One region of the Lacrimispora sp. 38-1 genome, then DNA from elsewhere that is predicted to be linked to it. Evidence: a T-box and tRNA genes for the amino acid it is inferred to sense, from the RefSeq annotation. Region 1 holds a T-box; the other holds one or more tRNA genes.
The links. The T-box of region 1 lies ahead of tyrS (tyrosine--tRNA ligase). A T-box ahead of a tRNA ligase gene usually reads a tRNA of that ligase, here a tRNA-Tyr.

Region 1 (16,294 bases):
ATAATAAGCCTGCACATTGGAAAGCTCTGTCCAATTTTTTATATCAACCGGATCCTCATCCATATCGTAAATTTTTGCCCCCTTCATAGACAGCAGAAACGGGGAATGAGTTGCTATAACAAACTGGCAATGAAAGAACCGTGCAGAATCTTCTAAAAATTTCAATAATTCCTGCTGCCGACCCGGCGATAAACTGTTCTCCGGCTCGTCCAGTAAATACAATCCATTTTCCTTAATCTTTTCACAAAAAAACAGATATGCGCTCTCCCCATTGGAGTGTTCCCTTACGTTCCCCATCAGGTTCTTTCTGATGTATCGGGACTGGGTACTACTGCGGGACATGTTAACCTTCTTTAGCTGATCATAGTCATCCAAAGATCTCATCTGAAAACTGGAATACTTTGAATCTAAGTATTCATCAAACAGTTCTTCCCGCTTTTGATGGATCCCCTCATTCAAAGACCTGATATTAAGCATGAAATCAAAGACATCGTCACTGGTTATAATCCGGCTGTCTCTTGTAACCGGCTCTTCCACTTCATAAGAACACAGATCCGTGTAGTCTCTGAAAAAATTGGACCGGTTATAAAGGGCTTCACGGGTAAGGCAAAGCTTCTCTGCAATCACATTTAAAGCGGTTGTCTTACCCGACCCATTGCCCCCATATAAAATCGTAACCGGCTCAAAATCCAGCCTTGTCAAATGATTCTTTGACAAAATCTGAAATGGATAAAAGGTATCATAGCAAGTTCGTTTCTCTCCCATTGTGAAGCTATATTCCACTTCTATATCAGGAAAAGAAAATTGTGATAAATAAATCATTATAAAACTCCCCCTGTTTCTGCTTTATCTGCCTGCTTTATCCACTATTGTACTATTTTAAATATGAGATATCCACTCTTTTTTCAAATATGCTTCATATCCGATGACCCGTTCATCAATCCTCCGGTGATAACTGTAAGTGTAGTTTTTAAAATATTTCCCCCAAAAGCGGAGTGCAGTAGGATTTAAGGTCTCACAATCCACACCAAGATATTGAAACCCTTCCCTCTTACACACATCGCAGACATAAGACAGCATATCATCCGCCACATGCTTACCCCGATATTCTTCTTTCACAAATGCACCGCAGATGTTTATCATCGAATTAGTTTCACTGATAAAATTCTCTCCTTCATCCTGTATTGCCAAAAAGCCAATCACTTCATCCTCCTTTAATGCTGCAAATACGCGCGTTTTTTCTCCGGGAAACCGCATCATATATTGGCGGATATCAGTCGGATAGAAAACCGGTGAATCCAGCAAATGCTTTACTAATCCATATCTTAAATCAAGAATACGTCTCTTTTCGTCATCAATAAGCTCTGTAAAAGTAATATCATCCTGAGATGTTTCTCTTATTTTAAACTCATTCAAACTCATAACCGCATCGCTGCACCGGATTCCGAAACCATTTAATACCAGTGACCGGTCTACGAAGGGATCATTAGCATACCGGCTAAGAGCAAAACTGGTAACCTGGGCTTCTTTCATCAATTGTTCCATTGCTGCTGACAGCAGCTTTGAGCAGAGTTTTCCTCTGTCATTACCGGAAAAGGCACTTCCGCCCAACGGAGAACAGGCGCCCCTGCATATTCCGAAGAATCCCTCGATGGGTTCTGTAAATGCAAGATATCCAGCCATTTCCCCCTCGATCATTGCAACGACTCCATAGTTATTCCGGAATAAACCGGTAATCAACTCTCTAAGCTGGTTTGTAACGTCAATCTCCGGCAATTGTTTTATCTGCCTGCACTCACTTTTGTATTCATCTGTTGCTAACTTCAGCGCTTCTTCCACATGTACTTCTTCTGCCTTAACAATCTTCATTTACCATTCTCCCCCTGTTTCATTCATTTTTGAATAATGCTCCTGCCTTTTTTTGTTACTCTTCTTTTTTACAACAGCCTGCTGCCTGCTTTCTTTTGCCGCCTGAAACTTAGACTCCTTTTGGATCTTCCGGTAGTTTTTCCACCTTTTCTCTGTCAATGTACCGTCTTCCATTGCCTGAGCAACTGCACACCCCGGTTCCCCGTTATGGGTACAGTTACTGAATCTGCACTGCATAATTAAATCATTGATGTCAGAAAAGCTGAAATCCATGCCGTCGTCCACAATCCACATTCCCAGTTCCCTCATCCCCGGTGTATCAATAATCCTGGACCCATTATCCAATACAAACAGCTGACGGTGGGTAGTTGTATGATGTCCTTTTGAATCATCTTCTCTGATTTCTCCAGTTTTCATAAGCTCTCTTCCCAGCAGATAATTGGTGAATGTGGACTTCCCCACTCCAGATGATCCCAGGAATACAGTAGTCTTATCAGGCTCCAGATAGTGCTTTAGCTGCTCCATGCCTTCACCTGTCACTGCACTGACCATGCAGATATCCGTACCCATAGCAATCTGTTTTACAAGTTCCAGTTTTTCTTCCGTTTCTTCTGCAATGTCTGCTTTTGTGAGGACAATAACCGGCTGCCCACCGCTTTGCCACGAGGCGGTCAAATAACGCTCCAGTCGTTTTAAATTAAAATCATAGTTCAGAGACATTAAAATAAACACGTAATCAAAATTTGCTGCGATAATCTGCTCCCCCATTCCCACATCCGGATCTTTCCTGGAAAATGCAGATTTCCGTTCCAGTGTCTTTATAATCAGACAGTCACCCAGGGGGTTATACTCCAATTCCACATTGTCACCAATGGTTGGGAATTCTTCCTCGCATTGATCGATAAAATATATTCCCGCTTTTAATCTGGCATACAAATCTTCCCCATTTACTTTTACTTCATAACGTTCCCTGTGAACCGCGGTTATAAAACCTTTCATTCTTTCTTTCAAAAAGCAACCTCTCTTCCAGTTTTTCGTTGGCATATGAAATTGCCAACGGTTAAAAAAGGGCATAAAAATGCCGCGGTAATAGCCCTTATGGCTGTCACTGCGGTTGGCTTTCCAAAAAAAGGCACAAAAAAAACACATCTTATCGTGTGTTTAACAGAGTTAAGCGATATATAAGAGTCTACAGGCGGCATATTAAACATAATTGTCATATGCCCAATATTCAGTTATTCATTCATTACCTCTTTTACAAATAATACATCTGACATATCACATTCTCCTTTCAGGTCCGCTAATGGGTTATTTTGGTAATAACACTTCCAATTACAAATAAGATAGCACATTTTTTCAGCAACGTCAATCTATACTTTCAAACCTCCCGCAAAAATCTGGCGGGAGGTCTGCTTATAAAATTACTTATTAATTTTTACAAATCTTTTTTTGCCAATCTTCATGACATCTCCGTTAAACAGGACATTGTTTATTTCATCTTCATTCATTTTCTCACCATTGATCTGAATTCCACCTTGTCTGATCAGTCGGATAAATTCACTTTTGCTTTTAATATATCCCAGTTCAATCAGACCGGGAATACTGTCATTTACCGTATCTTTCTCCAGATCCAAAAGCAATATGGGGATATTATCTGGAATTGCTTTTTTACTGAACGCCATATCATAGTAAGAAATGGCACTTTGCACCTCTTCCTCCTCGTGGTAAAGCCCTGTAATAATTTTTGCTAATTGGAACTTAATATCCCGCGGATTGGCTCCATTTGATAATTCCGTTTTTACCCTGTCAATTTCATCCGGATGTTCATCTGTTGCCAGCTCATAATATCTGATTATCAAATCATCCGGTACTTCCATCACCTTCTTAAACATAACTTCTGCCGGCTCACTTACCCCGATATAGTTTCCTAAGCTTTTGCTCATTTTCTCCACACCATCCAGTCCTTCCAGAATTGGCATAAATAAAGCAATTTGCTGTTCGATCCCCATTGATTTCTGTAATGTGCGCGCCATCAGAATGTTAAAGGTCTGATCTGTCCCTCCTAATTCAATATCTGCTTTTATTTCCACAGAATCATAAGCCTGCATGAGTGGGTAAAAAAATTCATGGATACCGATAGGAACACCATTCTTATAACGGTTTTGAAAATCATCCCGTTCCAGCATTCTCGCAACCGTTGACGTCGCAGCCAGTTTGATGACATCTTCAAAATTCAGCTTTGAAAGCCACTCACTGTTAAATCTTACCATTGTTTTCTCTTTATCCAGTATTTTAAATATTTGTTCACAATAAGTCAGTGCATTTTCCTTCACTTTCTCATTAGTTAATGCCACTCTGCCTTTTGATTTCCCCGTCGGATCCCCTATTTTCCCTGTAAAGTCCCCGATGATAATAACTGCCTGATGTCCCAGCTCCTGCATCTGCCTGATCTTTCTTAAAACTACAGCGTGCCCCAGATGAATATCCGGTGCGGATGGATCAAGTCCTAACTTAATGATCAATGGTTCTTCCTGCTTATAAGATTTTTCCAGTCTGACAAGCAGCTCCTCTTCATTCACACACTGGTGAACCCCTTTGCAGATCATACGCATCTGTTCTTTTGGTGTTAACATAACTCAAACTCTCCTTGTAATATTATTATTAATATTTGCATGCTCTATAAGAAATCCAGAAAACAAAGAGCTGAGTTAAATCAAATAAAAAAACTCCCGTCCTCATGTTTCCAAAAGGACGAGAGTTACTCTCGTGTTACCACCTTAAGTTTATAGACAACTCACATTGTCTACCTCATCGGGTACGGCCCTGGCGATACCCTTGCACCTGATTACGGTGTGCTCTCCGTCGCAGCCTACTTCTTAAATCGGTTCGGTGCGCAGCTCCAAGATGTATTCACACTTTCTATCCATGAGCCTCTCATCAACCGGCATCTTTCTGTTTGGAATTGAAAATGCTACTCTTTCTTTTCATAGCCTTTTCTTATACTCCGAATTATTTTATAATTCTTTGTAATGCAAATATTTAATTGAACAAATATTATCATGCTTTTTTTGATTCGTCAAGACCAGGATTGAGAAATAATTTTGCGTTATTTCGTCCATAATTGAATCAGATCTTCCCTGATTTCCTCATAATGTTTCCCAGTCAGTCCAAAATCCATCTCTTTATAAGTCCATATGGAACATCCGATCTGATATTTTTCAAATATAGCATGTACATCACGAAACCACCCCAGCGTATCCAAAACCGGTGCCTGATCAATCACTCCGAATTCTCCGCAGTACAGCTGAGTACCTGCCTTCTCCGCTGCCAGAACCGCTTCTTTTACCATCTCCTCTAAGAATTGTTTCCCCATAGTTTCAGCCGTTGAATTTAAGACAGCCTCTCCCTGCTCTCCCAGTACGGCAGACTGTGACCGGTAATAATCCATACTTTCGGGATAAAAAATATCCTTGTGGGGGTCCATCTGTCTGACCCAGTGCGCCTTTTGATGGGTAAACAGAAGCGGCTCATAAAAGTGAAAGGTAAAGATAATATTCTTATCTTCTGGTATTTTTAGTAATTTTAATGTACTTGCACTATTCCACTGAATTCCTCCATAAATAATGGGTACACATGAATCAATTTTCCGTATTGCTGATACCGTTTTGTCGATCAGATCATTCCAAAGCAATGCATTTTCCTTTTCTACAACCTCATTCAGCAATTCGAAGGAGACGTTATCACGATTTTTAAACTCTGCCGCAATGCTGTTCCACAGGCTGACAAAACGGTCCTGCAAATATGGATTATGAAACAAGTCATTCTTCTGCCTGTTTCCGGCATCATTAAAATCGTAGCCATATGCCTTATGCAGATCAAGAATTACATCCAGTCTGTTATCGTTGCAGCAGTCACATACAGAACGGACAAGTTCATACCCTTCTTCTATACGATTGCCTTCCTTATCTTCCAAAACCTCGTAATCAATGGGTAACCGGATATGATCAAACCCCCATGCTGCTATCTGTTCAATATCCGATTTCCCGATAAATGTACTGTAATGATGCATATTGTGAGTACACTGAGATAAATATCCCCCTAAATTAAGCCCTCTTTTCAGTTTCATACTGCCTCACTGCCTTTCCTTTCTGATAGCTTTATACTATCTGATATTACTGGCAAAAGATATCGTTTTCTTTTCTTTTATATTGTTTTCATGATATAATATCAAAAGAAAATAACCGCATAAAGAGGATCTCAACAATGAATATTAAAAAGGAACTTGCTTTTCAGGAATTTGTGAGAAGAGAAAACAATCTTATCCGGGCACCTTATACCCCTGAGCAGGAATTCTATTCAGTAATAAAATCGGGCAACACCGCAAAAGTAAAGGAGCTCTGCCAGGAGTCTCTTTTATCCAAAAAAGGACTTGGCACTCTTTCTGTCAATTCCCTTCAAAATATAAAATACCATTTTGCTATTACTGCCGCTATGGTCGCCAGATATTGTATGGAGGGAGGAATGGAACTGTCAACCGCCTATGGTCTCAGTGATTTCTATATTCTAAAAGCTGACGGCTGTACGAAACGGGAGGATATTGCCGCGCTTCATCCTGTCATGTGCCTGGACTATGCGAAACGTATGAAGAATCTGCGGAAAAACAAAGTTACATCCAGGCATATTTCAGCATGCATTGACTACATCCTGGACAACCTGCATACCCGGATCACCATAGAGACACTTGCGTCTCTTGTAGATTTAAATCCTTCCTATTTATCCCGTCTTTTTAAGAAAGAAGCCGGTATGACAGTCAGCCAGTATATTCAGGATAAGAAAATCGAGACAGCCCGGAATATGCTGATTTATTCCGACTATACACCTTCAGAAATCTCCTCTGTTTTAGCTTTTCCAAATCAGAGCTATTTTACAGAAATTTTCCATAAGAAAACAGGCATGACACCTTTGAAATATCGAAATCTCAACTTTCGTAATACAGAGATGGGAGGAGTGGACTAACTTCTGGAAGATATTTTTTTCCCAAGTGTATCAATGAGCCGCTTCATTATCATTCCAAAAACACGTTTTATCGGATTTAAATCCACATCATAAAAGTAAGGGGCATCAATCCAGCCCTTCTCTTTCCAATACATACGGTCTGCATCTGATGTATATATTTTACTTCGCAGGCAGTTAAATAGAACTATATCATAATATGTAGGTGCTTTTTTATTGCGTTGACTCATTTTCTCATATAATTTTTTTGATAAGGTTCTAATTTTCTTCTGTCCTTTCTCAAAGGTACGCTTATTATACTTGAAAACCCCTTTTGGTTCCCTGTTTTCAAAATACATCGGTGAAATTATCTGTACATCACCAACCAGGTCCATTGCCCAGCCGGATACCGTCATTTTCAAATACCTGCAGACCTGTTTACTCCCCCCGCCATCTGTCGTTACCACTATAAGTACAGGTTTTTGGCATAGTTCCTGTCTGTGAAATAGATAAGACAAACGATCAATAAACTTTTTCAACTGCCCAGTAACCTGATATGCATAAACGGGGCTGGATATAATGACTGCATCTGCTTTCTTCATCTTTTCTTTTATCATTCCAATCTCATCCTCTCTGCAGGGACATAATAATTCACTTTTTTGAAAACAGATACCACAGCCCTTACATTCCTCAATATAAGACTCACTCAATTGTAAATACTCAAAGTCAATTTCAGAATCGTACTTCTTTAATTCATTTCTGATCTCCATGCATATGAGGTAACTGTCTTTTTTTCTCGGACTTCCCGAAATAACCAAAACATTCATATTTTACTCCTTACTATCCAACATTGGATATATTCATATTTTTTTACACCAAAACGATCTATCATTTTGGTGCATGGTTAATTACTTATCATTCATATTTCATAAAATCTGTTTCTTTAATCAGCTTTACAATCTTATTTGTATCCTGAATGATATTGTCCAGATTTTCTAACATCATTTTATGCCAGATTATCTGACTGTCTACAGTTGTTATCATATAATCTAATGTTATAACTTCCATTGAACAGGCTTTTTGTTCCTTCTCTTTTCTCCAATCATTAATCCGAATCTTCTGCTCTTCTAAATCACTGATATGTTTTTCCACACCTTGTATTATTTCTTCCTTTTGCAGGCTGGCAATAATGGGATACAGAAGAAATTTTTCCGATGCTGCTCCCTGCAAAGGTTTACTCATCTCATTAAATGCCAGTTTCTTAAGTATGTCTCTGCCTCTTTCCGTTATTTCATATATCTGCTTTTTCTTTTCTCCTTCTTCCGGTTTATCAATCATGCGGATGTAGCCGTCTTTTTCCAATTTTTTAATTGCATAGTAGATCGAACCGGATTTTATATTATTCCATTCAGACATACGGTTCAGACTAATAAACCTTTGAATTTCATAGCCATGTGCAGACTTAACACTAAAAAAGAAAAGAATAAATAATTGTACCATCGAAAGCACCTCACCAGTAAAGTTAAATCAATTATATATCCAACGTTGGATAATATCAAGTCTTTTATCTGCCAATTAAATCACGGCAATTTGAAGTGTGCCCTCCAGAATTGACTTTATCTGCTCCGATGACAGCCTCATACCCTCTTCCACCCATCTGATCAGCATTCCATTTAAACCTCCAAGACTATAGGATAAAGAATAGGAAAGTGTCAAGTCATCGAGTTTCATATCAGGCTTCACTTTTTGAAAGATAACCGGTGCTATTTCCCCTGATAAACGGTAAATTATTTCAAGCATTTTATTCTTTTTAAGCAGATTTAAAAAATTTCCATGCTGTTTCCAGAATTCAAAATAAATAGCAGCAACTTCAGTATAGTGATGAGGAGATACGTGGGCCACCATATGAATAAAATCCTCTGCCAGCATACTCATATATTCATCTAAAACATCTTCCCTGGTATTATATAATCGATAGAAAGTTCTGCGCGACAATCCCGCTTCCTGACAAATCTGAGTCACGGTAATCATAGAAAAATCATATGTCTCCATAAGCTTAATTAAACCATCCATCAACATCTTTCTCGATTGCAGCGCAATTCTGTAATTCATTTTATTCATTTTATTTTCCCCTAATCTGTCACGATTCCCATGAATCTGTAACACAATAATCAATACCATTGTAAAGTCCATACCGGATCATTATAATAAGTTTCGTAATATGCGTCAATTGTAACATATTAGAAAAAGGAGGAATAAGAAATGGCTTATATAAAGAATATAACAGGAATTCAGCAGCTTGATTTTCAGATTAACCGGGTATTAGCTTACGGCGATGCTGCTGGCGATGCAGAGAAAATCATTGAAAAAACGCGGGGCATCAGAGACCTGGCAACATGGTATAACGTGTGGTCGGATCTGGCTGATTACTACAGGAATACTACCCAGTATTTGCGTACAGCTTATGCCTACAGAATGGCTGAATTTTTTCTAAATGAAGATCACCCTCAGAAAAATCATATGTATGAAGAATCCTATAAATATTTTCATCTGGCATTCAGGCAAATGAAACTAAACTATTCAATACACGAAATACCCTTTATGAATTCATACATGCATAGTATCTGTTTTAAAAGCGAAAATGAAAAAAGTATTTTATTAGTATGTGGTGGTTACGATTCCTTTATTGAAGAATTTGTTCCTGCCATCATTGACTATACAAACAATGGCTTCACCGTAATACTGTTTGAAGGCGGAGGGCAGGGGAAAACATTAAAAAACGGGCTGAAATTCATGGCGGACTGGGAAAAACCGACTTCCTGTGTACTGGATTATTATAATGTAAAATCCTGTACTATGATTGGCATCTCCTGGGGCGGATATCTGGCGGTCAGAGCCGCGGCTTTTGAACCAAGAATTAACGCAGTGGCTGCTTTTGATGTTCTTGAAAATGGTTTTCTCTGCATGACTAACATATTCCCCTCTATGCTCAAATATATGGTAAGATATTTTGTAATGCACCGGAAAAAGCGAACAGCAAACCTGATTCTTCGATTTCTCAGAAAAAAAAGCCTGATTGCCGATTGGGCGATGATGCAGGGAATGTACATAACAGGAACGAAAACGCCCTATGATTTTTACAGAGAATTATTAAAACACTCCCTGCCCCAGGATGTATGTGATAAGCTTACCTGCCATGTACTGCTGCTTGCCGGTGAAAAGGACCATTATATCCCCAATGACCAGTTTTACCGCCTGTCAGATAAAATCAAACATGCAAAAAGTCTTTCCACAAGGATGTTTACAGAGGCAGAGGGAGGGGAACAGCACTGCCAGACCGGAAATTATCAGTTAGCGGTTGACGAAATACTGCATTGGATGAATCATACGGTTACAGCTTTCTTATCTAAATAAAATATCACTTCCAGTAAAGATGGCAGAATTAACTCTGTCATCTTTTGAAATTTTATCGCAGGCTTTTTCATATCAGGCACGCAGATCACAGGAATACCGGCAGAATAAGAAGCCTGTATTCCAGCCTCGCTATCTTCCAGGACAAGACAGTTTTCAGGATGAATTTTTACTTTTTCACATGCTTTCAGAAATATATCCGGATTTGGTTTACCTTTTTCTACTTCCGTACCAAATACCATTTCATCAAAATAACTTTCAATTCCATGTTGTATCAAAGCATACAAAGCTCTCTCTCTGGTACTGGAGGAAGCCAAAGCAATTTTATATTTATTTTTCTTTAAATAATCCAACAGCTCTCTGACACCAGATTTTAATGAAACTCCTTTTATGAAATACTCTTTCTCCCTTGACAAAGTAAAATCTAATCCTTCCTGTATAGAAACAGGCAGCTGATAATTCTTTACAATCGCTTCCATATTTCCTAATTCTGTTTTTCCGCTGTAATTTTGCGCATAGTCCTCTATGGTAAAGGAATACCCATATTTATTTAATAGCTCCTGATATAATTGATATGAAATGACTTCACTATCAATGATCAATCCGTCCAAATCAAAAATAACTGCTTTTATCATAATCTTTCCCTTTCTCTTTTTAAATAAATGATAACCAAAGCGGAGGCTGTCTTAAGCAAATTCTCTGCGATAAACAATCGGAGCTGTCAAAATAACCAGAGCACAGATCACCCATAAGACAGGTTCGCAGACACACACGGCTATGTACCCCCAGACAGGTACAGCCCAAAGCGAAAACCAGACTTTTCCTATCAGTTCGATCACACTGCATAAAAGCGGCAAAACCGGACGCCCCATCCCCAGTAAAGCGCTTCGCATAGCGGAGTAAAGCTGTTGCCAACAGCCTGAAGCAGACTGCCCTTTGTCATATCAAGAACGCGACTTTTGTAATCCGACTGCATGAAAATCCTCCCTTTTTATCATTTACAGATGCAGCACCCGAAATCCACGATTCTATCTGTATATTTTATTTTTATTATAAGCGTAAAATCCCATTGCTGCTTTCACAGAAACGTCATATACTATAAAAAAAGCGACAAAAGAGGGGTATTTTATGATACGGAACAGAACTTTTGTTTCAACAGATTGTCACAGGAAGGAATTGCAGGAACAAGGCTTACAGCTTTTTAATATGTATGCAAATAAAGGGGATATCCACCAATATATTGCTGATTGTATCCCTTCCCACTGGCACCGGGAATTAGAAGTCTTTCTTTTATTGCAGGGCAGCGTGCTAATTCAGATCGGAGATAATATATATCACGCGGAAGCGGGGGAAGGGTACTTTATTAACACCGGAGTACTGCATTCTTTTGCCGCAGCTGTACCTTCCCCCTGTACCTATCATTCCTTTGTATTTGATTCTGGCATCATAGGAGGTACCCCTGGAAGTGTCTTTGACACAATGTATGTCCGCCCCTTATTGGATGCAGGACCGGATTTTCTGAAATTTCAAAAAGAGGCAGGAGATGAAGCATTTTTTCAGCAGTTTGAAGCAGCCTTTACTGCCTGTAAAGAGGAGAAATACGGATATGAATTTGAAGTTCGGGAAGCGCTGTCAAAAATATTGCTGTACACAAAGGAAAAGCATCAGACCATGCCCTCCCGCAGAATGCCAACTCTGCAGGAATCCCGTTTGAAGCAAATGTTAGAATGGATTGACGGAAATTTAAGAAGTGTAATGACGGTTAAAGAAATTGCAGATACGGCAAATATCTGTACCAGAGAATGTCAGCGTATCTTTAGCCGGTATCTGCATTACAGCCCGATGGAGTATATTCAGCGGAGGCGTCTTTTTAGAGCTGCAGAACAGCTTTCAACCACAGATGCCCCCATAACAGAAATCGCTTTTGACTGTGGTTTTTCCAGCCCCAGCTATTTCACGAAACAGTTCAGGGCATTGGTAGGTGCCACCCCTACGGAGTACCGCGCTGCAATACAGGAAAACCGGCTCTAAAACACCATTTTAAATTAAATAATGACCTGCGGTATTAATCACTGTTCCCAATACAGCTGACATGACGGTCATCGGCACTGTTGATTTTTTATCTTCCCTGGCCGCAAGAATGATAACTGGTAATGCTAAACCCAATCCAACCATTCCGCCTTTTAACCACCATGCAATTCCATTTAATTTAATATTAAATATGATAAATGGAAGAATCAGATAAAATACAAATGCAGAAGCAATCGAATATTTATCAAGCTTCATTTTTATCATTGGCATCACATCAACAACACCTGCCGCTATACCAATTAGTAACGTTAATAAAAATTCCTTCATACGGTTATTTCCTCCCCTGCATTTCCGGCAATAACTCTCATTGCATAGGTATCCAGAAGATCTTTAATAAATTTATGGATCACATCTGGTGAACGGTATTTTGGAAGCTGTGCAAAAACAAATGACATCTGGTCCATTTCTTCCATTGCCTGAGTGAAATTTAAAATCGTATTTTCATCAGCTCTGGACATATTACTATACTCTAAATTCTGGGGATCTAACCTTCTCGTATGTATGGCATATCCCACCCGCTTCTTACAATTACATTTGCCTGTCTGAGACAAACCACAATATTCACTTAAAAACTCTCCAACCTGTTTTCGAATGCGTGACAGGCGCTGGCGGTATGCTTCCGGTGAAATTTCCAGAATTTCACCGCAAATCTTACTGTCCACCTTAAACATAACACCAAGAACATAGATCAGACGGCTTTCCGGGTCAAGGCACTGAAGCATAACATTGGTACAGGAATGTTTTAACTCTTCAGCCAGAAGATTCTCGTCCACGTTTTGCGTTAATTGATTCGTGTTATGAATGAACCCATTATCAATATCCAGCCCGTAAAACTCAAAGCTGAGCTGATGCTGTGCAAACATAGACTTTTTGTAATTAATTAAATAGTTGGCTGCGATGCGATACACCCATGTGGAAAATGCACTCTCTTTCCGAAATGCAGAGAGCTGAGTAATAACCTTAATAATAATTTCCTGCGTCGCATCCTCTGCATCACAAGGCATTCCCAGCATTCGAAGAGACAGGTTATAAATCATATCCTGTACGCTTAGAATCAGTCCTTCAAGGGCCTCCTTATCCCCTTCCACTGCCCTGTCAAATAAAAGAAATATTTCGCTTTGCATGACTTGTTCCTCCTTAATTTTATGTGTCTATAATTAGACAGCCAGAACTTGGCAGTTGTGACAAAATATTTTTATTAACTTTCATTCTCTTCTTCATAAGCGTCTTCCATCTTAATGGAATCTTCCACCTGCTCTTCAATGAATTTCACGCGAATAATTGCCTGAGGCCAGTTTATAGAAATTTGACTGTGTCTGCCTTTCTCCCTGCCCGCTCCTGCAATAATTTCCAGTAATTCCTCCATGACCGCCCTGGTGAGATATCCTCCCCTCCAATGAAAGGTTAAGACCTTTCCTTTTTTGATTGCCTGCTGGCAGCGTTTTGCTATATCTTCCAATCTGGTGAATGAAAGTTTCTTCTCTTTATAGAAGAAATGATTGCCATCGCCGCACTCCGGAACTTTGTATATCACAGTCTCATGATCCTTAAAGATATTCTTATCATCAAGGTTGAAATAATCATATCTTAATTCTTTTTTTCCTAACGTATTATCGAATGTGGCATCCAAATGATACCACACCCCATTGATTCGGACCACGTTCCATGCATGCCGGTATTTGATATTCTTTTCCGGATTATTTTCTGAAATGGCAACAATACAGGGAATAGAAAGCTGATCACAAAGAATCTTCACTGATTTTGCAATTCCTTCACAAACGCCTACTCCCTGCCCCAATGGACCCAGAATTTCATGTGAATATTGTTTCTTCAGCTTATCGTAAGTCACATTTTCACAGATAAAATCATGAATGTATTGTTCCTTTTCCCAGTCACTTTTATCTTTTACCACCCTGGAAAGCTTTTCCACCCTGGCTGTCATTGCCACCTGATGCTCTCTGATTTTATTCTTATCAAATAAATAAACCGGCTTCATCTTTACTAACGTAGAGTTATCGTAGAAGGAATATTGAAATGTCGAAGCATAGAATATCTCCGGGCAATCCAGCCTCAACTTAAAAAAGATATCGCTGAGCTCGGCCCCATCGACTCTTTGTACATCAAAACTCTGTGAAAGAGACTCCAGGCCACTCTTGATAACCTGATAGATTCTTTGATGCTGCTTATTCATTTGACTATAGTAATATGGTTCCATTTAACCGTTTCTCCCTTTTGTATCTGTAATTTTCCCAATCAAAGGCAAGCCACCAGTATGCTTCATCATTACAGTCCGTTCCCATTTTTTTCATATCCTCATCTGATATTACTTTACTTTGATATTCCGTAACTTATGGACGTTTCAAAACATATCTTTCTATCCCCTATACTCCAAAAGCGAATTCAAGTCTATGATAGCACTAAATTTATTTTATTTACATTCAATTTTTCACATATAGCCTTTTCAGATAATTCTAACCAATAATTATGCTTAATAATATCTAATAAATCTTCATGCATTGCTGATGCAGTTTCTTTTCCACCCGCGCCCTTTCCATAATATGCTCTTGTCCCACTGCTTCTACTGTCTACAAAAACAATATTGTAATTATCCCTCACATTATACATCATATTAGTTTTTTCTAGTTCGACTGGTCCAATATAATATGAAATTTTATTATCATTTCTTTCTACATAAAAAATTTGCCTAATAATTGTATTCTTAAACATCTTTTCATTTTTATAAGTATTCATCGAAACTGGATTTATTTCGCTACAATTAATATCTACCTTCATCCCGATTCCCGTCAATATTTTCATCTTATAAGCAGCATCCCATCCATCAATATCTTCTGATGAATCATTTTCCGTGATGCCCTTTTTTTTAGCAATATCTATAGCTTTATCCATATCAATATCCCCTTTTTCCATTAAAGATAACACATAATTGGTCGTAGCATTTATTACACCATACATTCTACTTATATCGTCTGTACTTGACATGCTCATTAGAGTACGACATATCGGAATAGCCCCACCAACAGTAGCTTCAAAACGTAACTGAACATTATAATAACTTGCCAAATCAATTATATAACTCATATTATGAGCAAATCCTTTTTTGCTTGACATAACAATATGTTTCCCCTTTTTTATAGCTGCTTCAACAATTTCAACCATTTTATTAGCAGCTGCTCCTCCCATACACTCAATACAAATTTGAATATCAGGATTATTAATTATGTCTAGATAGTTTGATGTGATGTGTATATCTGACACATCAACAATTCTTTTTTTATTAATATCTCTTACGAAAATTGCATGTACTTCAAACTCAATTTCAAATTTATTATCCCCCAATAAATGACTCTCTTTTAATAATTTAAATACTTCCTCTCCTACAGTTCCAAACCCTATAAAAGCAACACCTACTTTTTTCATTATTAAAACCCTCCTAAATAAATGTACTTGACTATGACATAATGAAATAGTATCATCACATTTATAATAAGTAAAATTAATAGTTGTAATATTATAATTCAAATATTTTGATAGGAGACCTCATGGAAATACGTAATATCATATCATTTTTAAAAGTTGCAGAACTTAAAAGTTTTTCAAAAGCAGCTATTGAACTAGGCTACTCTCAGTCCAATATAACAATGCAAATCAAACAATTAGAAAATGAATTACATTGCACATTATTTAACCGAATTGGGAAAAAAATATCTCTCACAGAACACGGGAATGAATTTATTGAATATGCAGGTTCGATTAGGTTATTAGTTGAAAATGCTAAGCTTTCTTTATCAGATAATCCAATCCCATCTGGGCAATTAATCATCGGAGTCTTAGAATCACTATGTATAACCTATCTACCCAAACTAATTCATGAGTTTTATAATAAATATCCACAGGTAAATACTATTATAAA
Region 2 (16,294 bases), on a different contig from region 1:
GCACGCCCCTGTACTGGAAACCAATGATCTTCATGTTACCGTCAAGGTGGGCAGCGTACTCCACCCTATGTCAGAAGAACACAGCATTAACTGGATTATGCTTGAGACAAAAGCAGGCTGTACCATGAGAATCCATTTTACTCCCGGTTGTGAACCTGTAGCTCACTTCACATTAGAGCAGGGAGATTCTCCTAAAGCTGCTTATGCATTCTGCAATCTTCACGGCCTCTGGAAAACAGAGGCATAGCAAAGACAAAAGGAAAAACAGGTTGATTCAGACTATCTGATCTGAATCAATCTGTTTATCTTGTTCATTTACCCGGAAATGAGATACCTCGGTCTGCAGTGCCTGTGCCAGTCCCGCCAGCCGTTTACTGGATTCGGAGCTTTCTCTTGCCGTCTCCATATTTGACTGCACTACTTCTGATACCGTTAAAAGGCTTTGATTGATCTGCTCCATCACCTGCACCTGATCCATGGATGAAACTTCTATTTCTCTGATTACTTCTTCTGTCATTCCCGCCTGCCCTGCAATTTCCTTTAATATCCTTCCGGTATTTTCCGCCAGACTCCTGCCCTTTGAAACCGCATTTACCGACTGCTCCACAAGCCCCTTGGTTTCTTTTGCCGCATCTGCAGATTTCGCAGCCAGATTACGGACCTCATCAGCAACGACTCCAAATCCTTTTCCTGCCGCTCCTGCACGACCTGCTTCCACGGCAGCATTTAAAGCAAGAATATTGGTCTGAAACGCGATATCTTCAATCAGTTTTGTAATACCGTTTATTTTTCTGGAAGTCAAATCCACCTCTTCCATCGCCTGATTCAAGCTGTGCATATGTAAATTTCCTTCGTCTACCTTTTTCCCGGATTCCGTTACATAAACGGAAGCTTTCTTCACATATTCTGCATTTTTAACCGACTGTTGGAATACACCGGTCATGGCACTTTGCAGTTCTTCTATGGCTCCCGACTGCTCAGCGGACCGTTTTGCAAGCTCCTGGGCTCCATCCCATACCTGCCCGGATCCTTCCGTCACCTCATCCGCTGACGCCTTAATACGCAGCAATGTCTCTCTGAGACGAAAAGCAATCGCTTCCATGGAAGTCCGGATCCCGTTAAACTCTCCAGGATACTCGCAGCCGCTTTCTGCCTGCAGATTCCCGTTAGATATCTCATGAAGAAACCGGGATATATCTGAGATAATGTCTTTGTATTTTCCTGCCATTTCATTAACTTTCTGTACGATCTGACCGATTTCGTCACTCCTCTTAACTGAAAGTTCCGGGTTTAAGTCTCCTCCTGACAACCGTTCAATGGCCTCTGCCGCCTGCCCAATAGGCTTCGTAATTCTGTTTGCAATGTGAAGCATGGCAAGTCCCGCAAGTAACATGGAAACAATCCCCAGAAACAGAGATCCCAGCATGGAGACTGTTACTCCTGACATAAACTCAGATTCCATGGCAGTAACATTAACAGACCAGCCATTGGTATCTGCTATGGGAGTGTATGCCCCGATCTTTTTCTCACCTTTTACCCGAAAAAACCGAAATCCGGCATCCCCGTTTATCATGGATCGTTCCAGACTGGCTGCCTCTCCATATGCTCCAGGGTCCTTCTTCGCATCCTCGATATCATTCTGACCGGCTAAGACAAGAGAGAAATCTTCATGAGCCATTTTCCTTCCATCCCTGTTTATTATATAAGTAATTCCCGTATCCCCCAGCTTGGTATCCTTTATAATTTCTTCAAATACCGAGTAAGGAAATTCAAGCACAACCACAATATCTCCGTAGGGATAGACGTATTCATAGGAAACATTTCCTTCTTTTACAATCGGATCTGATAATGAAGCTTTTCCTTCTCCGGCCTGCAAAAAAGCCGGATCCTGATTATAGGAATCTCCGTTTACAATAGAAACTCCGTCCTTGGAAAGAATATCTATTTTATTGAGTCCATACTGGGAGCTTGACATATTTAAAAATAACCCGATATTCCCTCCCCGTGCCGCATTTCCTTTCTGATAAAGCGCGATGGATTCTGCAATTACTGAATACTCTTTTAACTGCTGGGTAATCTTTTCTGACACCAGTTCCGATGTCTCTTTCAGACATTTGTTCAAAGTTCTGCGGTTTAAATCATAAGAAAGATACACAGAACCCGCGGATAAAATAAATACAATACAGATAATACACCCCATGGTAAACAAGATCAGTTCTTTTTTTATTCCTGTCTGGCGTCTCTTCATTCCTGCTGTCCTCCGATATAAACTGTGCCTCTATTCCATTATGGATAGAGACAGGATCATTATAACGGATAATATTCTGAAAAGTATAGATGATTTACTTATATTTTACAATTTTTACCAAATACTTACACAATTTTGGCAGGATAACCTCAATTCAATTTCAGTACGGAAAATTCAGGGTTTGACTATGCCGCAGCTACATCTTTATAACTCATCCAAATAATTGCTGCTGCTGTTGAAAATACAAGATAGAACACACATCCTGCCAGAAACTGCCCCAGACTGCATGCCATCGGACCACCCGGGCGGTTAGCCCTCATACCGAGGCTCATCAGTGTATAAGGATAAAACGCCCCCAGACCTTTGGAAAGAGCTCCAATTCCCAAGGCTCCACCTGCCATTGCAATTCCTACCGGCACAGAAAAGCTTCGGATGATCAGGGAGAGGCAAAGCTGGACTCCGCATATGACAATCCCCCCCATTGTTCCATAAAACAGCCATTCTGAAAGTTCCGGAGGAACCGGACCTGCAAGTCCCGATAATTTTCCGGAAACAATAAACAGTACTCCCACCCAGATCTGAGTCAGTATAACCATGAACGATGCCATGGCGAGCTTTGACAGATATAAATGCAGTACAGGCACCGGCAGTGTCATTACACAATTCCAGTTATGATTGGTATGCTCCAGGCGGAAAAGGTAAGAACAGTATACGCCAATCGTCGCAGGCAAAAAGAAATAGCAGGTAAACAGAGTGTGCTGCGTCCAAAGGCTGTACCATTCATCCTGCAGTATTTCAGTATTCTGAAGATAATTAAATGTCCCCATAAAAGCAGGGAGAACAGGCAGAAGGAAGAAAGCCAGCCAGACAGGACTGCGTCTCAGCTTCATCCGTTCCCCCCGAAGTACGTTCCATAACATAAGCTTACCGCTCCTTTCTTGTAAAACACCAGCGTCCGGTTAAATAGATGGCAGCAAACACCCCCGCGAGCAGCAGATAACCGCTCCAGTCAACAGGAATATACTGCATATCTGCAATTTTAGTCTCACTGTCCCAATTCATCTCTACCTGTGTCAGAACTCCGTAATAACTCCATAGGACTCCTTTTTGAACGCCTGCCGGCAGAAACAGACTGAAAAGTCCCCCAAAGCTCCCTGTAATTCCAATGACCAAAGGAACCATCTGATTGGAAAATAACAGAGAGAATACCTGCTGAAGAACCAAAATGGTTACAGTGACGGAAGTTGTAGTGATCATATAGCAAAAAAAGCGGCCAGGCGGAAACGGCTCGGTAAATCCCGCTGCTTTACCCAGAACAATTATAAGAATAGTCTGAGCCGCCGCCACAGCGGCCATATGCAGCGACGCACAGATAAACTTTGCATCAAATAAAGTACCTGCAGGCATGGCTGTTAAAAGAAGCTTAAAGGTCTGCCCCTTATGTTCCAGATCACAGACTCTTGAGGCTGTGATTGCCGCTATCATTGGCATCATAATGGTATTGAGCACAGAAAAATGATACAGGCACTGCATATAACCCTGGGACAGCTCTTTTACACTCATATCCCGAAATGACCACATCCCCCACAGGCACTGTACTCCTAACAATGCTGCGATAGTAACCCAGATCTTTCTCTTTCGTATTTTATAAAATTCAAGAAAAACTGCTTTCATTAAAGATTCACCGCCATTCCTGTTAATTCCAAAAATATATCCTCCAGAGTTTTTTTCCGTTCTTCAATTCGGACAACACCAATATCTTCTTTTAAAAACTGCAGGAAATAACCTGCCAGCTGGTGATCGGAAAGTTTGGGGATCAGTAAAAATCCACCTTCTTCCTGGCAGGAAACCCCCTGGCTGCTTAACACGCTGCGGGCCGCCTGATTATTCAGAGTACGTATTGCAATACAGCTTTCACTTCTGTCATGAAGAACAGACAGCCTGTCCTGAAAAACCAGTTCTCCTTTGCTGATCACACCGATGTGACCAGCCATCTGATCAATTTCGCTTAATAAGTGACTGGATACCATGACTGTAATACCAAATGAGCGGGGCAGCGAACAGATCAGTTCCCGTATTTCCTGAATTCCGGCAGGATCAAGTCCATTGGTCGGCTCATCTAAAATAAGGAGCCTTGGATTTCCCAGCAACGCCCCAGCAAGCCCCAGCCTTTGCTTCATTCCCAGAGAATACTGACCTGCCTTTTTATTCTTCTGGTCATCCAGGCGGACAAGCTTCAGCACACGGTCGATTTCATTGTCCGGCAGTTCTTTTAACGTACTGATTATTTTTAAATTTTCTTTCCCTGTAAGATGCGCATAGTAGCTTGGAGCTTCAATGAGAGAACCCGTTTCTTTTAAAATAGCAAGACGGTTTTTCCTGTTTACCCGTTTATCAAATACAGTAATGGTCCCGCAGGTGGGTCTTGCAAGCCCCAGTATCATCTTCATGGTGGTTGATTTGCCTGCGCCATTTGGACCAAGAAATCCATAAATTACCCCTTCCGGCACTGCAAGGTCTAAGTCCTTTACTCCCATGAAAGCTCCATATCGTTTGCAAAGTCCACTGGTGGTAATCATATTTGCCATAATATTAATCTCCTCTGCTTTTTATGGTTTCAGTCTAACAGGGCTGCCTTACATCAGCCTGTAAGCCACCTTACATTTACCTTAAACATTTACTTTTTCGTCCAAATCTTCTGTATTTCGGTTATAATGGTAACAAAACAGAAGGAAAGGACCAAACGCCATGAACGATATTTTTGACTGCAGACTCCTCCTTGTGGATGACGAACCGGAGCTTCGCAGAATGGTCGGCAATATATTAAAGCAAAGCGGTTTTAAAAAGATCACTTTTGCAGAAAACTGCAGCCAGGCACGGCTACTGTTTACTTCAGAAAAACCGGATGGTGTAATACTGGACGTTTCCCTGCCAGACGGTGACGGATTTACCCTGATGAGGGAATTCCGTTCCTTATCAGCAGCTCCTGTTCTATTTCTTTCTGCCAGAGACGAAGATGAGAACCGCCTTTTAGGACTGGGACTTGGTGCAGATGATTACATTACGAAACCATTTCTGCCAAGAGAACTGATCCTGCGCCTTCATGCCGTGTTAAACCGCACCTATTTCCCGGCAGTTTTAAACCGGAAGGAAAAACCTGTCTTTCATCTGGGAAAAACAAAGATAGATTTTAACAGCGGCACAATCGCATCTGCTAAAGGGACCTTTACGCTCACAGCCAAGGAGTATGCACTCCTTGAAAAGCTGTATGATAACAGAGAAAAGATAGTAACCGGAGACAGCCTCTGCCTTGCAGCATGGGGAGACCCTCTCTATGGATACGAGAACACACTGATGGTCCACATCCGCCGATTACGCGAAAAAATAGAGCCGGAACCTTCCGACCCTGAATTTCTGATAACAGTCCGGGGACTGGGCTATAAACTGACGGGGGTGACATTACCTTGAAAAGCATGATAAAAATCTTAAGCAGATATGTAATTTCAGCCGCAGCCGCAGCAATTCTCCTGCTTATCATTAATTTCACTGCTCTGGCTGTATGGCTGTTTCAGTCAGTCAGGGAATACGGAAAAAACTATACGGTCAATCAGATGGCGGAAGGACTTGCGGTATCTGATGGAGAGTATTCACTTTCTGATCCTATTGCCGCAGAACTGGATCAGAATCATCTATGGGCTATGCTGATAGATGAGAAAGGCGCTGTCATATGGAGCCGAAATCTCCCATCGGATGTGCCCCTGTCCTATACGCTTACTGATGTGGCAGGATTATCCCGCTGGTATTTAAAAGATTATCCCGTAAAGGTCTGGCAGCACATGGGCGGGCTTTTTGTAATTGGAAATCCGAAAAACAGCATGTGGAAGATTGGTATAGAGCTTCCCATGAAAACAATGGACAACTCCCGGTTCTGGATACCGATGTTCTTAATTTTGAATCTTGTCACTGCTGTAATACTTGCCCTGCTCTCTGGTCTTCGGCTGTTTCTCTCCTTAAAAAAACTGACCATCGGGATTGAAAATTTAGCACAGATGAAACCGGTATCAATGCCGGCTCAGGGTATTCTGGGAGATCTGGCTTCGGGCATCAACCATGCTTCATCACAACTGATCCGCCAGGAGGCAGCATTAAATAAACGGGATAATGCACGCACAACATGGATTGCGGGGATATCCCACGACATTCGCACACCTCTCTCAGTAATAATGGGATATGCCGGTCAGATGGAGGAAGACAAAACCCTCACCAGAGATCAGCAGGAACTTGCTGTCATTATCCGCAGCCAGTGTCAGAAAATCAAAGCATTAATCAACGATCTAAACCTGGCTTCCAAGCTGGAATATGACATGCAGCCCATACGAAGAGAAGAATTTAACCTCGCTCCCTTAATCCGCAGTATTGCAGCTGATCTTTTAAACAGCAGCATTTCAGACAAATATACTTTAAGTATTTCCATAGACGAGGATGCACAGTACATGATCTTAACCGGCGACAGCCAGCTAATCAGACGGGCCATTACCAATTTAATCCTAAACAGCATGGGGCATAACCCAGACGGCTGTGATATTAAAATCCAGCTGTCAAAGAGTTCTGAAACCACTCTCCTGTCTGTTACAGATAATGGGACTGGTTTTCCCGTACAGACCCTGAAACGGCTTAACCAGCCATTGGAGCCAATGGAACTTGATAATCACGGGCTTGGACTCACCATAGTCCGGCAGATCATGAGTGTTCACGGCGGCACAGCTTCTTTTTCCAACCTTACAGGCGGCGGGTGCCGTGTTATTCTTACTCTGCCGGGCGGTAAGTAATAAATTAATCAATGTTACCTAGAAACTGGTCAAATATCTGATAAAACTCTTCTTTTTCTGCCAAATGTACATTATGATTTGTATTGCTCATGATATAAACAATGGAATCCTTTAAGCAGGCTTCCATATCCAAAAAATCCTGCTTTGTTACCGAACCTTCTCCTGCAGACTTTATAAGAAGAGTTTTGCAGGATATTTGAGGAAGCAGATCCATCCAATCATATTCATTTGCCCTGTATGCTGCCAATGCCTGCTTTGAAAATAAAAAGTGATATCCGGTTTCATCCTCATATAAACTGTTGACGAAATACTCTGTTTCCAGTTCAGAGCCCGATGCCCTCTTTATACACTCCAAAGCTTCTTTTCTCGTGTCAAAAACCTCATTCCATTCTTTTGTAAAGGCATCGAATTCATTTACCTGACTTGACAGAACCGGGATATGTCTTTTAGGTCCTTTTGCTGTTTTGTCAAGAATAGCTGCTGCCTGGATTATATCAGAATATCTTGAAGCAACATAACCCGCTATACCTCCCCCCATGGAATGTCCCACTAGAATTGCCTGTTTTATTCCAAGCCTGTCCATCAGTTCCACAACATCTTCTCCCATTTCATCAAACGTGTAATACCCATCTGGCTTACTGCTTCGTCCATGTCCTCTTAAATCCGGTGCAATCACTCTGTATTTATCTGCGTAATGACTGATAAAATCGCTCCACGTCTCCGCTCTGCCATACATTCCATGCAGACAGATTATCACTGGTTTTTCTTCCTTCGTATCGTAGTAAAATAAATCCACATTGCTTAAACTGGCTGTTTCCCTAAAAATTTTTCCCATGTTTCTTTCTCCTTTTAAATTAGTTTTATATAAAACTATTATAATATAAAAATATGATTCTTTGCAAATAATTCTGCTAAAACCATATTCTTTTTAACTATTATTAAAATTCTGGTTTATTTTATCCAGAGTCTGCATTAAGGCTTCCCGTTCCTCTTTTGGGATATTCTGATAGACGGTATCAAACAAATTCTTTGAAATATCCTCAAACATGGGTTTTAAATCCGCTCCCTTTTGTGTAAGGGAAAGGTAGGTGATCCTGTTGTCTGAAGCATCCCGTTCTTTTTTTATATACCCAAGCCGGACCAGCTTCTCCACTAGTACGGTTACTGTGGATTTGTCTTTTTTAATCGAATCTGCCAGATCCTTCATTGTGATCTTTTCCATCTTGAGTAATGTGAAAATGATATCTCCATGGGATGGTGCCAGTTCATAAATTCCGTAATCTTCCATCTTTTTAATAATAAATTTATTAGCCTGTGTCCTGATTTTGGATAATACTGAAATAATATCTTGTTCTCTCATAGTTATATAATAGTTTTATATAAAATCATTGTCAAGCAAAAAATTAATTAAAAAAGCTGCTGTACCCAAAAGTACAACAGCCCTCTTTCTATGCCGGCGACCGGAATCGAACCGGTACGGGAGGTAAGTCCCGCAGGATTTTAAGTCCTGTGCGTCTGCCAGTTCCGCCACGCCGGCAACAAATGCCGCCAATGCCTTAGCACTGAACAACATATCGATTATACAAAAAGACACCATTCTTGTCAACCATTTTCGACTGAATTTAGTGTTGAAAAAAATATAAAATATATCGATAATAGTTATTGTTTTTATTTTAACAATATGTTATAATTAAAAAAAATCCACTGAAGGAGGGTATTTTATGGAACGTATCGTAGTAATCGGAGCAAATCATGCAGGTACTGCCGCAATTAACACAATCTTAGACAATTATAAAGACAAAGAAGTAATTATATTTGATTCAAATAATAATATCAGTTTTTTAGGCTGCGGTATGGCTTTATGGATCGGCAACCAGATCACATCACCAGACGGACTTTTTTACTGCAGCAAAGAAATTTTTGAACAAAAAGGAGCGAAGGTATATTTAGAAACCATCGTATATCATGTTGATTTTGAGAAAAAGCTGGTATTCGCAACAGGAAAAGACGGACAGAGCTATCAGCAGCCTTATGACAAGCTGATTATTGCATCCGGATCTCTTCCCATTTCACCTAACATTGAAGGCACAGATCTTGCCAATGTTCAATTCGTTAAATTATATCAAAATGCCAAGGAAGTCATCGATAAGCTTCACGAATCCATGATCCGCAATGTTGTGGTAGTTGGTGCCGGATATATCGGTGTGGAGCTGGCAGAGGCATTTAACCGGATCGGCAAGAAGGTCACTCTGATCGACAACATGAGTACCTGTCTGTCCGGCTATTATGACCGTGAATTTACAGATATTATGTCTAAAAATTTAGAGAGCCATGGAATTAAGCTGGCTTATGAAGAGACAGTAACCAGTCTTAAAGGCAGCCAAAAAGTGGAAAAAGTCGTAACGGATAAAAATGAATATGCAGCAGACATGGTAGTGCTTGGAATTGGGTTTAAACCTAACAGCCAGCTGGGAAAAGAAACCCTTAAACTGTTTAAGAACGGGGCCTATCTGGTTAACAGGCATCAGGAAACAAGTATACCTGATGTTTATGCCATCGGAGACTGCGCTACTGTATTCGATAATTCCATTCAGGATACCAATTATATCGCTCTGGCCACCAATGCAGTCCGTTCCGGTATTGTAGCAGCTCACAACGCATGCGGCACTCCGCTTAAATCAATCGGTGTTCAGGGATCCAATGGTATCTGCATCTGGAATCTTAAGATGGTATCTACCGGTATTACTCTGGAAAAAGCCAAAAAGCTTGGTTATGATGCAGCTGCTGCCGATTATGAAGATACTCAGAAGCCAGCATTTATAGAGCATGATAATTACAATGTTAAGATCCGGATTGTATATGATAAAAAGACGCGAATCATCTTAGGCGCCCAGATGTGTTCCGAATATGATATTTCCATGGCGATCCACATGTTCTCTCTTGCTATTCAGGAACAGGTGACTATTGACCGATTGAAACTGACAGATATCTTTTTCCTTCCGCATTTTAATAAACCATATAATTACTTTACCATGGCAGCTCTTCAGGCAGAGTAAACTTCCTTAGTCTCTGGTCAGGGATAGACATAAAAACAAATATTAAATGGAAAAAGGCGGTGTGTTCGCTGTAAAGTGGTCCCCATGTCAAGGACATTTAAAAAAAAGAGTATGATAAAGCGTCACAGCTAGTAATTGTAGTTGTGACGCTTTTGCTATACCTCTATAGGATAATAACCTGTTCTCAAATATTCTGCATATTGGTTAGGAGAAAGCTTTGCCAGTTCCCATTGATAACGTTCATTGTTGTAATAATCCATGTAATCATTGATTTCTGTACAAAGTTCTTCATAAGTAGTACATCCGGCAAGATGAATTTCGTCTTTCATATGTCCGAAAAAAGATTCCTGTGGAGCATTATCCCAGCAGTTACCACGTCTGGACATTGACTGTCTTAGTTCTTTATCTTTCAGTAGCTGTCTGAATGAAATACTTGTATAATGGCAGCCTTGATCTGAGTGCAATATTGCATCGGTCCGAAGGGCTTTTTTATGATTTTTGATTAACATATTTATTGTATCGAGTACAAAATCAACTTCAAGGGATTCGCTAAGAACATAGGCCAATACCTGTTTCGTATAGGCATCCTTTATTACAGATAAATATGCTTTACATCCATGGTTGTAAAATAGATATGTAATATCGGTGAGAAGGATTTTTCCTGCACCATGTTCTGAAAACTCGCGTTGTACAAGATTATCAGATACAGCATCTGTTTTTAAAGCTTTTGCCATTCTTCGATATGGATTAGCTTTACGTATAGGGCAAAACAAGTTGAATTTCTTCATTAAACGACTGATTTTCTTTTGATTCATACGTACTCCCATATGAAGCAAGCGCATGTAGATACTGCGCCTTCCTTTATCATAACCACGATACAGATATGCTTTAAGAATCAAATCAAAATCAGCTTTATCTCTAGCCTCTTTTTCATTTTGTTTATCCTTAGAATTTAACCAGTTATAATAACCACTTCTGGATACCCATGCCGATTCACAGAGCCAGCTGATGTTTAGTTCATTATTATCCCGTGAAATCATTTCTTGAATGAGTCTGAATTTTTCTTCTGGTGTTGCTTCCGTTTTTCTGCCCATTCGGCTTTTTTGTCTATAAAATTGATTTTTTTTAAAAACTCATTTTCCTGTTTTAAATATTTTACTTGATGTTCTAGATGTGCAATACGTTCCTGTTCAGATAATTGTTTAGTTGAAGGGCGTCCCGAATTATTTTTACGTGTGTCTTCAAACCCTTCTGCTCGAAGACTGAATTTCTTTATGCGTCTTGTAATTGTATCGATTCTACGTTTACCAAGCAGTTGTGGGTCAATCCCCATAACGCGTAAAATAGAAGAAGGCAATCTCCCAGCCTCATATTCTGTGGCAAATTTTTCTCTAAACTCAGTTGTATATGTAATTGCTTTCTCAGAAACGCGTTCAATATATGGATTATTACGAAGCTGTTCCTGTTGTTTCTCTGTAAAATAATTTTTCCCCATAAAGTACGCTCCTTAATTTATGCTATGAGTATAACAAAAATAGACCCTACAAGGTAGGGTAAGTTAAAATATAAGCAATTTTCGCTTTTTTTAACTGTCTATCTTATAGGGTCCATTTTACTGGAACACACCGCCTTTTTCTTACATCACTTCCGTTACTGAAATGGGTGGAGAAGGATTCGAACCTTCGAAATCGTCGATAACAGATTTACAGTCTGCCCCCTTTGGCCACTCGGGAATCCACCCATGCTTTATTAGCAAGCGAGTGTTATTTTATCACAGAGAATCAAAAAAATCAAGGCATTTTTAAAAAATTACATCAAAAAATTGTACAACGTTTACTCCCTGTCGTCCACCAGTAAAACAGAACTCAACGGAGGCATTAATACTCTCACGCTGCCCTGTTCAACTGTAAAAGAAATCTTACCTACGTTATAGCCGCTCTCATAAGTCAGCATAACCCGGGACATGGTCTCTCCATCCTTCATGCCCAGCTGCCAGACCGGAATTAAAATATCCTGCTCTGCGGTATGGTTGCTGACTGCAACTGCACAGATACTGTCATTTATAAAACGACCGTATGCAATCAGATGATCCCCTGCCAGAAGTGGCTTTAATGAACCAAGGCGCAGTGCCGGAATGGTCCGGTGCAGCTCAGTCATATATCTGTGAAACTCAATCAGCTCCAGATTCTCATTTCCCCATGGATAAGTTCTTCGATTATCCGGATCCGTCCAGCCGCAGACTCCTGCCTCATCCCCATAATAAATGGCGGGAGCTCCGGGCCATGTCATCTGGATCATTACACCTTCCCGGAATATGCCATAGCTGATCCCGTCTGAGGCCGCTAATGGTCCCTCTGTTGAAGTACGGCCTGTCTTCATACTGGTTCTTGTAAGAAACCGGGAATGATCATGGTTTGAAAGCTGGTTCATAGCTGTTAAAAGTGATCCCGTCATCATCCGGCTCATATGGTAATTCATGGAACGAAAAAAGGTCTCACCGTCCCCGAAAAGCCTTAGATTTTTCTCATCACTATGCTTTTCCATACCGGTTAAAAACCAGGATACGGGTTCCATGAATGCGTCATAATTCATGACTGTATCCCATTCATCGCCCTGCAGCCAGGCAGATGGATCTCCATAATGCTCCGCAAGTACGATGGCATTGGGATTAGCTGCCTTTACTGCCTTTCTGAAATCCTTCCAGAACTTGTGGTTAAACTGGCTGCTGTGACCTAAATCCGCGGCCACATCAAGCCGCCAGCCATCGGCGTTATAAGGCTTGGAAACCCACTTGGCGGCAATATCAAGGATATACCGGCAAAGAGTCTCAGAACCCTCATAATTAAGTTTTGGTAAAGTGGCATGCCCCCACCAGCCATCGTAAGAATCGTTGTACGGCCACTCTGCATCAAAAAATTTAAAAAATGACTGGTAAGGACTGTTCTCTGATTCAAATGCTCCCGGCTCATACTTTCCTGATAATTCATAAATCCGTTCTCCGTCAAGCCATTTGTGGAAGGAACCGCAGTGATTGAATACTCCGTCAAGAATCACCTTCATACCACGCTTGTGGATTTCCTCCACGAATCTGGCAAAAAACTCATTGCTGGCTTTTAAATTCTCCTGATCAGTTGTTCGGATCATATATCTGGTAGCCCCATGGTTATCGGAAGCCTCCGCTGTCAAGTTCTCTCCGCCGTCTTTTACTATTACGCCGTAATGAGGATCTATATAATCATAATCCTGGCAATCGTACTTGTGATTTGACGGTGATACAAATATGGGATTTAAATAAATCACTTCTACGCCCAGATTTTCAAGGTAGTCAAGTTTATCCCAAACCCCTTGTAAATCTCCGCCATAGAAACTGCCCACATCAAACTGATCCGGGTATTTTTCCCAGTCATTCACTGCCATAACTCTTCGGCCTATGTACAGATATTCATCATTAACCACATCATTGGAGTGATCTCCGTTACAAAAACGGTCCACGAAAATCTGATACATAACGGCACCCTTTGCCCAGTTGGGCGTAGAAAATCCCGGCACAATGGTAAACCATCCTGCGTCCGGATACTGCCCGACAGGGCCCAGACGGCTGTAATAACAGAGCTCATCTCCCTTTCTTACTGAGAAGCAATACTTTATTGGGCTGCTTCCCGTCTTAATCCTGTATTCATAATAATCAAACAAATTGTCCGTATCTGTTTTAATCATGGCAGCCCCGGAAGAACTGCCAGCCTCGATGTAGCTTACAACGTCCGCATTATTTGCTGCTGTCCGGAAAAGAAGAACTACTTCGTCCCCTTCTTCAGGCTCCGAAGGAAACCGGAAGCTGTCAGTTTCATCGGTGAATAATGCATCTTTATTTAACGCCTCTGTCTGGAAGCACATATGTTCTTCATTTCCTTTCACATCTACTCTATTACTATTTTATCTGATTGAATTCAAATATACAACCCCGCCTTTTCTAAATTGCGCATAAAAAACGGTCAGCGGGGTAGCTGACCGTTTTTCGGAGAAGGTATTTCGTTTCTTATGGGGTGTAGCAAAAACTATATAATGTATTGGGGGGGTTTACGTTTATTAATATACCACGCCTGAGAAAATAAGTGTGCACAAACATCATTTTTTTATAACTGTTTTTTTATGCATTTTTTCTCCGGTCACCCACAGGCAACAAAAAAGCGCAGATACACGGGCAAAAACTTAGATATTTTACCGGATCTCTGCGCTTTCATTACAAATCAAAGCTAATATATCAGACTTCTGCTTCAGCAGGAAACAGGCTTTCAAATTCTTTCTGGCCTATCTTTTCTTTTTCCATAAGCAGTTTACAGCAGGCATGAAGGACATCTTCATGTTTTAAAATGATTTCCTTGGCCTTTATATAACATTCATCAATAATCCGCTTCACTTCATTGTCGATGGTATTGGCAACCTGGCCTCCATAATTCTTTGTATGAGCCAGATCTCTTCCGATGAATACCTCATCACCATCATTATCATAATTGATCATTCCCACCTGATCAGACATACCGTACTGGGTTACCATGGCTCTGGCAAGAGCTGTTGCCTGCTTGATATCCTGGGAAGCACCCGTGGTAATGTCACCGAAAATAATCTCTTCTGCAATCCGTCCGCCCAGATCTACCATAATATCCTGCAGCATCTTGCCTTTTGTGTTAAACATATGATCACTTTCCGGAAGAGGCATGGTATATCCGGCGGCACTGACTCCTGTAGGAATAATGGATATGGTATGAACCGGCCCTTCATCAGGAAGCAGATGGAACAGGATTGCATGCCCTGCTTCGTGGTAGGCTGTGATCTTCTTCTCTTTTTCCGTAATAACCTTGCTTTTCTTTTCCGCACCAATTCCCACCTTTACAAAGGCTTTATCAATGTCAGACTGATTAATATACTTCTTGCTGTGCCTTGCTGCATAAATAGCGGCTTCATTCATCAGGTTCTCTAAATCAGCCCCTGTAAAACCGGCTGTGGTCTGAGCAATTCTTCTTAAATCCACATCTTCTGCAAGAGGTTTTTCCTTGGAATGTACTACTAAGATTTCTTCTCTTCCCTTTACATCTGGTCTCCCTACGCTGACTTTACGGTCGAAGCGTCCTGGTCTTAAAATGGCCGGGTCCAGAATATCCACACGGTTGGTTGCTGCCATTACAATGATTCCTTCATTGATTCCAAAACCGTCCATCTCAACGAGAAGCTGGTTTAATGTCTGTTCCCTCTCATCATGGCCGCCGCCCATTCCGGTACCTCTTCGTCTTGCGACCGCGTCGATCTCATCAATGAAAATAATACAGGGAGCATGCTTTTTGCCCTCTTCAAACAAATCTCTCACACGGGAAGCGCCCACACCGACAAACATCTCTACGAAATCCGAACCGGAAATCGAGAAAAACGGAACGCCCGCTTCTCCGGCTACTGCCTTTGCAAGAAGTGTCTTTCCTGTTCCGGGAGGTCCCACCAGAAGAATGCCCTTTGGAATGCGGGCTCCCACACCGGTATATTTGGAAGGATTCTTTAAGAAGTCCACGACTTCCTCCAGCTCCTCTTTTTCCTCTTCAAGTCCGGCTACCTTGCTGAAGTTTATTTTATTGGCATCTTTGGCAAGATGAGCGCGGCTCCTCCCAAAATTCATCATCTTGGCATTGGCACTGCCGGCACCGGCTCTGGCATTCATTAACATAAACAGAAAAACCAGGGCTACTGCTGTTAAAATAATGGGAAGGGTAATGACGAGAAAAAGATTCTCTTTCTGGACTGCATCCACCGTATAGGTAATTCCATTCCGGTCCAGAAGGTCCTGAATCTCAATCACATTGGATACATTGGCCTGTTTTAATGAACCGTCAGACATAGTCATCTCGATTCTGCCTGTTGGGGGCGGATCGTTCTGTCTGACTGTCGCTGAGGTTATGGTCCCATTGTCAATCGCCTGCATAAGTTCCTGGTTTGTAATGATTCCGCTCTTTTGGGGCAGTCTGCTGGCAAATAAAAGCATAATAGCCAGAAGGAGCAGGAATCCCAAGCCTTTAAATGGTTGCTGTTGTTTCAACATGCTGCCTCCTTATTGCTGTTCTATCACTCCAATATATGGCAAATTCCTGTATATCTGATCGTAGTCAAGACCATAACCG

Region 2: it encodes a tRNA-Tyr, which carries the amino acid that the T-box ahead of tyrS (tyrosine--tRNA ligase) is inferred to sense. The anticodon was not compared.

Annotation. Positions count from the first base shown of each region.
Region 1 covers NZ_JBANEW010000095.1:261,158-277,451, reverse strand. Annotated here, with positions in the region: gene V7D18_RS25105 (AAA family ATPase) at 1-822, opposite strand, end outside; gene V7D18_RS25100 (GNAT family N-acetyltransferase) at 880-1,869, opposite strand; gene rsgA (ribosome small subunit-dependent GTPase A) at 1,870-2,880, opposite strand; gene tyrS (tyrosine--tRNA ligase) at 3,291-4,502, opposite strand; T-box leader at 4,614-4,866, opposite strand; gene V7D18_RS25085 (glycoside hydrolase family 5 protein) at 4,976-5,995, opposite strand; gene V7D18_RS25080 (AraC family transcriptional regulator) at 6,133-6,885, shown strand; gene V7D18_RS25075 (flavodoxin family protein) at 6,882-7,688, opposite strand; gene V7D18_RS25070 (PadR family transcriptional regulator) at 7,777-8,361, opposite strand; gene V7D18_RS25065 (TetR/AcrR family transcriptional regulator) at 8,437-8,982, opposite strand; gene V7D18_RS25060 (alpha/beta hydrolase family protein) at 9,124-10,275, shown strand; gene V7D18_RS25055 (HAD family hydrolase) at 10,245-10,907, opposite strand; gene V7D18_RS25050 (hypothetical protein) at 11,108-11,248, opposite strand; gene V7D18_RS25045 (helix-turn-helix domain-containing protein) at 11,401-12,303, shown strand; gene V7D18_RS25040 (hypothetical protein) at 12,313-12,630, opposite strand; gene V7D18_RS25035 (RNA polymerase sigma factor) at 12,627-13,487, opposite strand; gene V7D18_RS25030 (transglutaminase domain-containing protein) at 13,562-14,578, opposite strand; gene V7D18_RS25025 (homoserine dehydrogenase) at 14,770-15,801, opposite strand; gene V7D18_RS25020 (LysR family transcriptional regulator) at 15,924-16,294, shown strand, end outside.
Region 2 covers NZ_JBANEW010000011.1:107,865-124,158, reverse strand. Annotated here, with positions in the region: gene V7D18_RS03205 (desulfoferrodoxin family protein) at 1-247, shown strand, start outside; gene V7D18_RS03200 (methyl-accepting chemotaxis protein) at 275-2,248, opposite strand; gene V7D18_RS03195 (ABC transporter permease) at 2,434-3,168, opposite strand; gene V7D18_RS03190 (ABC transporter permease) at 3,173-3,922, opposite strand; gene V7D18_RS03185 (ATP-binding cassette domain-containing protein) at 3,922-4,836, opposite strand; gene V7D18_RS03180 (response regulator transcription factor) at 4,997-5,716, shown strand; gene V7D18_RS03175 (sensor histidine kinase) at 5,722-7,077, shown strand; gene V7D18_RS03170 (alpha/beta fold hydrolase) at 7,082-7,912, opposite strand; gene V7D18_RS03165 (MarR family winged helix-turn-helix transcriptional regulator) at 8,006-8,437, opposite strand; tRNA gene V7D18_RS03160 (tRNA-Leu) at 8,529-8,614, opposite strand; gene nox (H2O-forming NADH oxidase) at 8,799-10,133, shown strand; gene V7D18_RS03150 (IS3 family transposase) at 10,289-11,227, opposite strand; gene V7D18_RS03145 (HTH domain-containing protein) at 11,170-11,628, opposite strand; tRNA gene V7D18_RS03140 (tRNA-Tyr) at 11,793-11,874, opposite strand; gene V7D18_RS03135 (glycoside hydrolase family 13 protein) at 11,967-14,027, opposite strand; gene ftsH (ATP-dependent zinc metalloprotease FtsH) at 14,395-16,212, opposite strand; gene hpt (hypoxanthine phosphoribosyltransferase) at 16,225-16,294, opposite strand, start outside.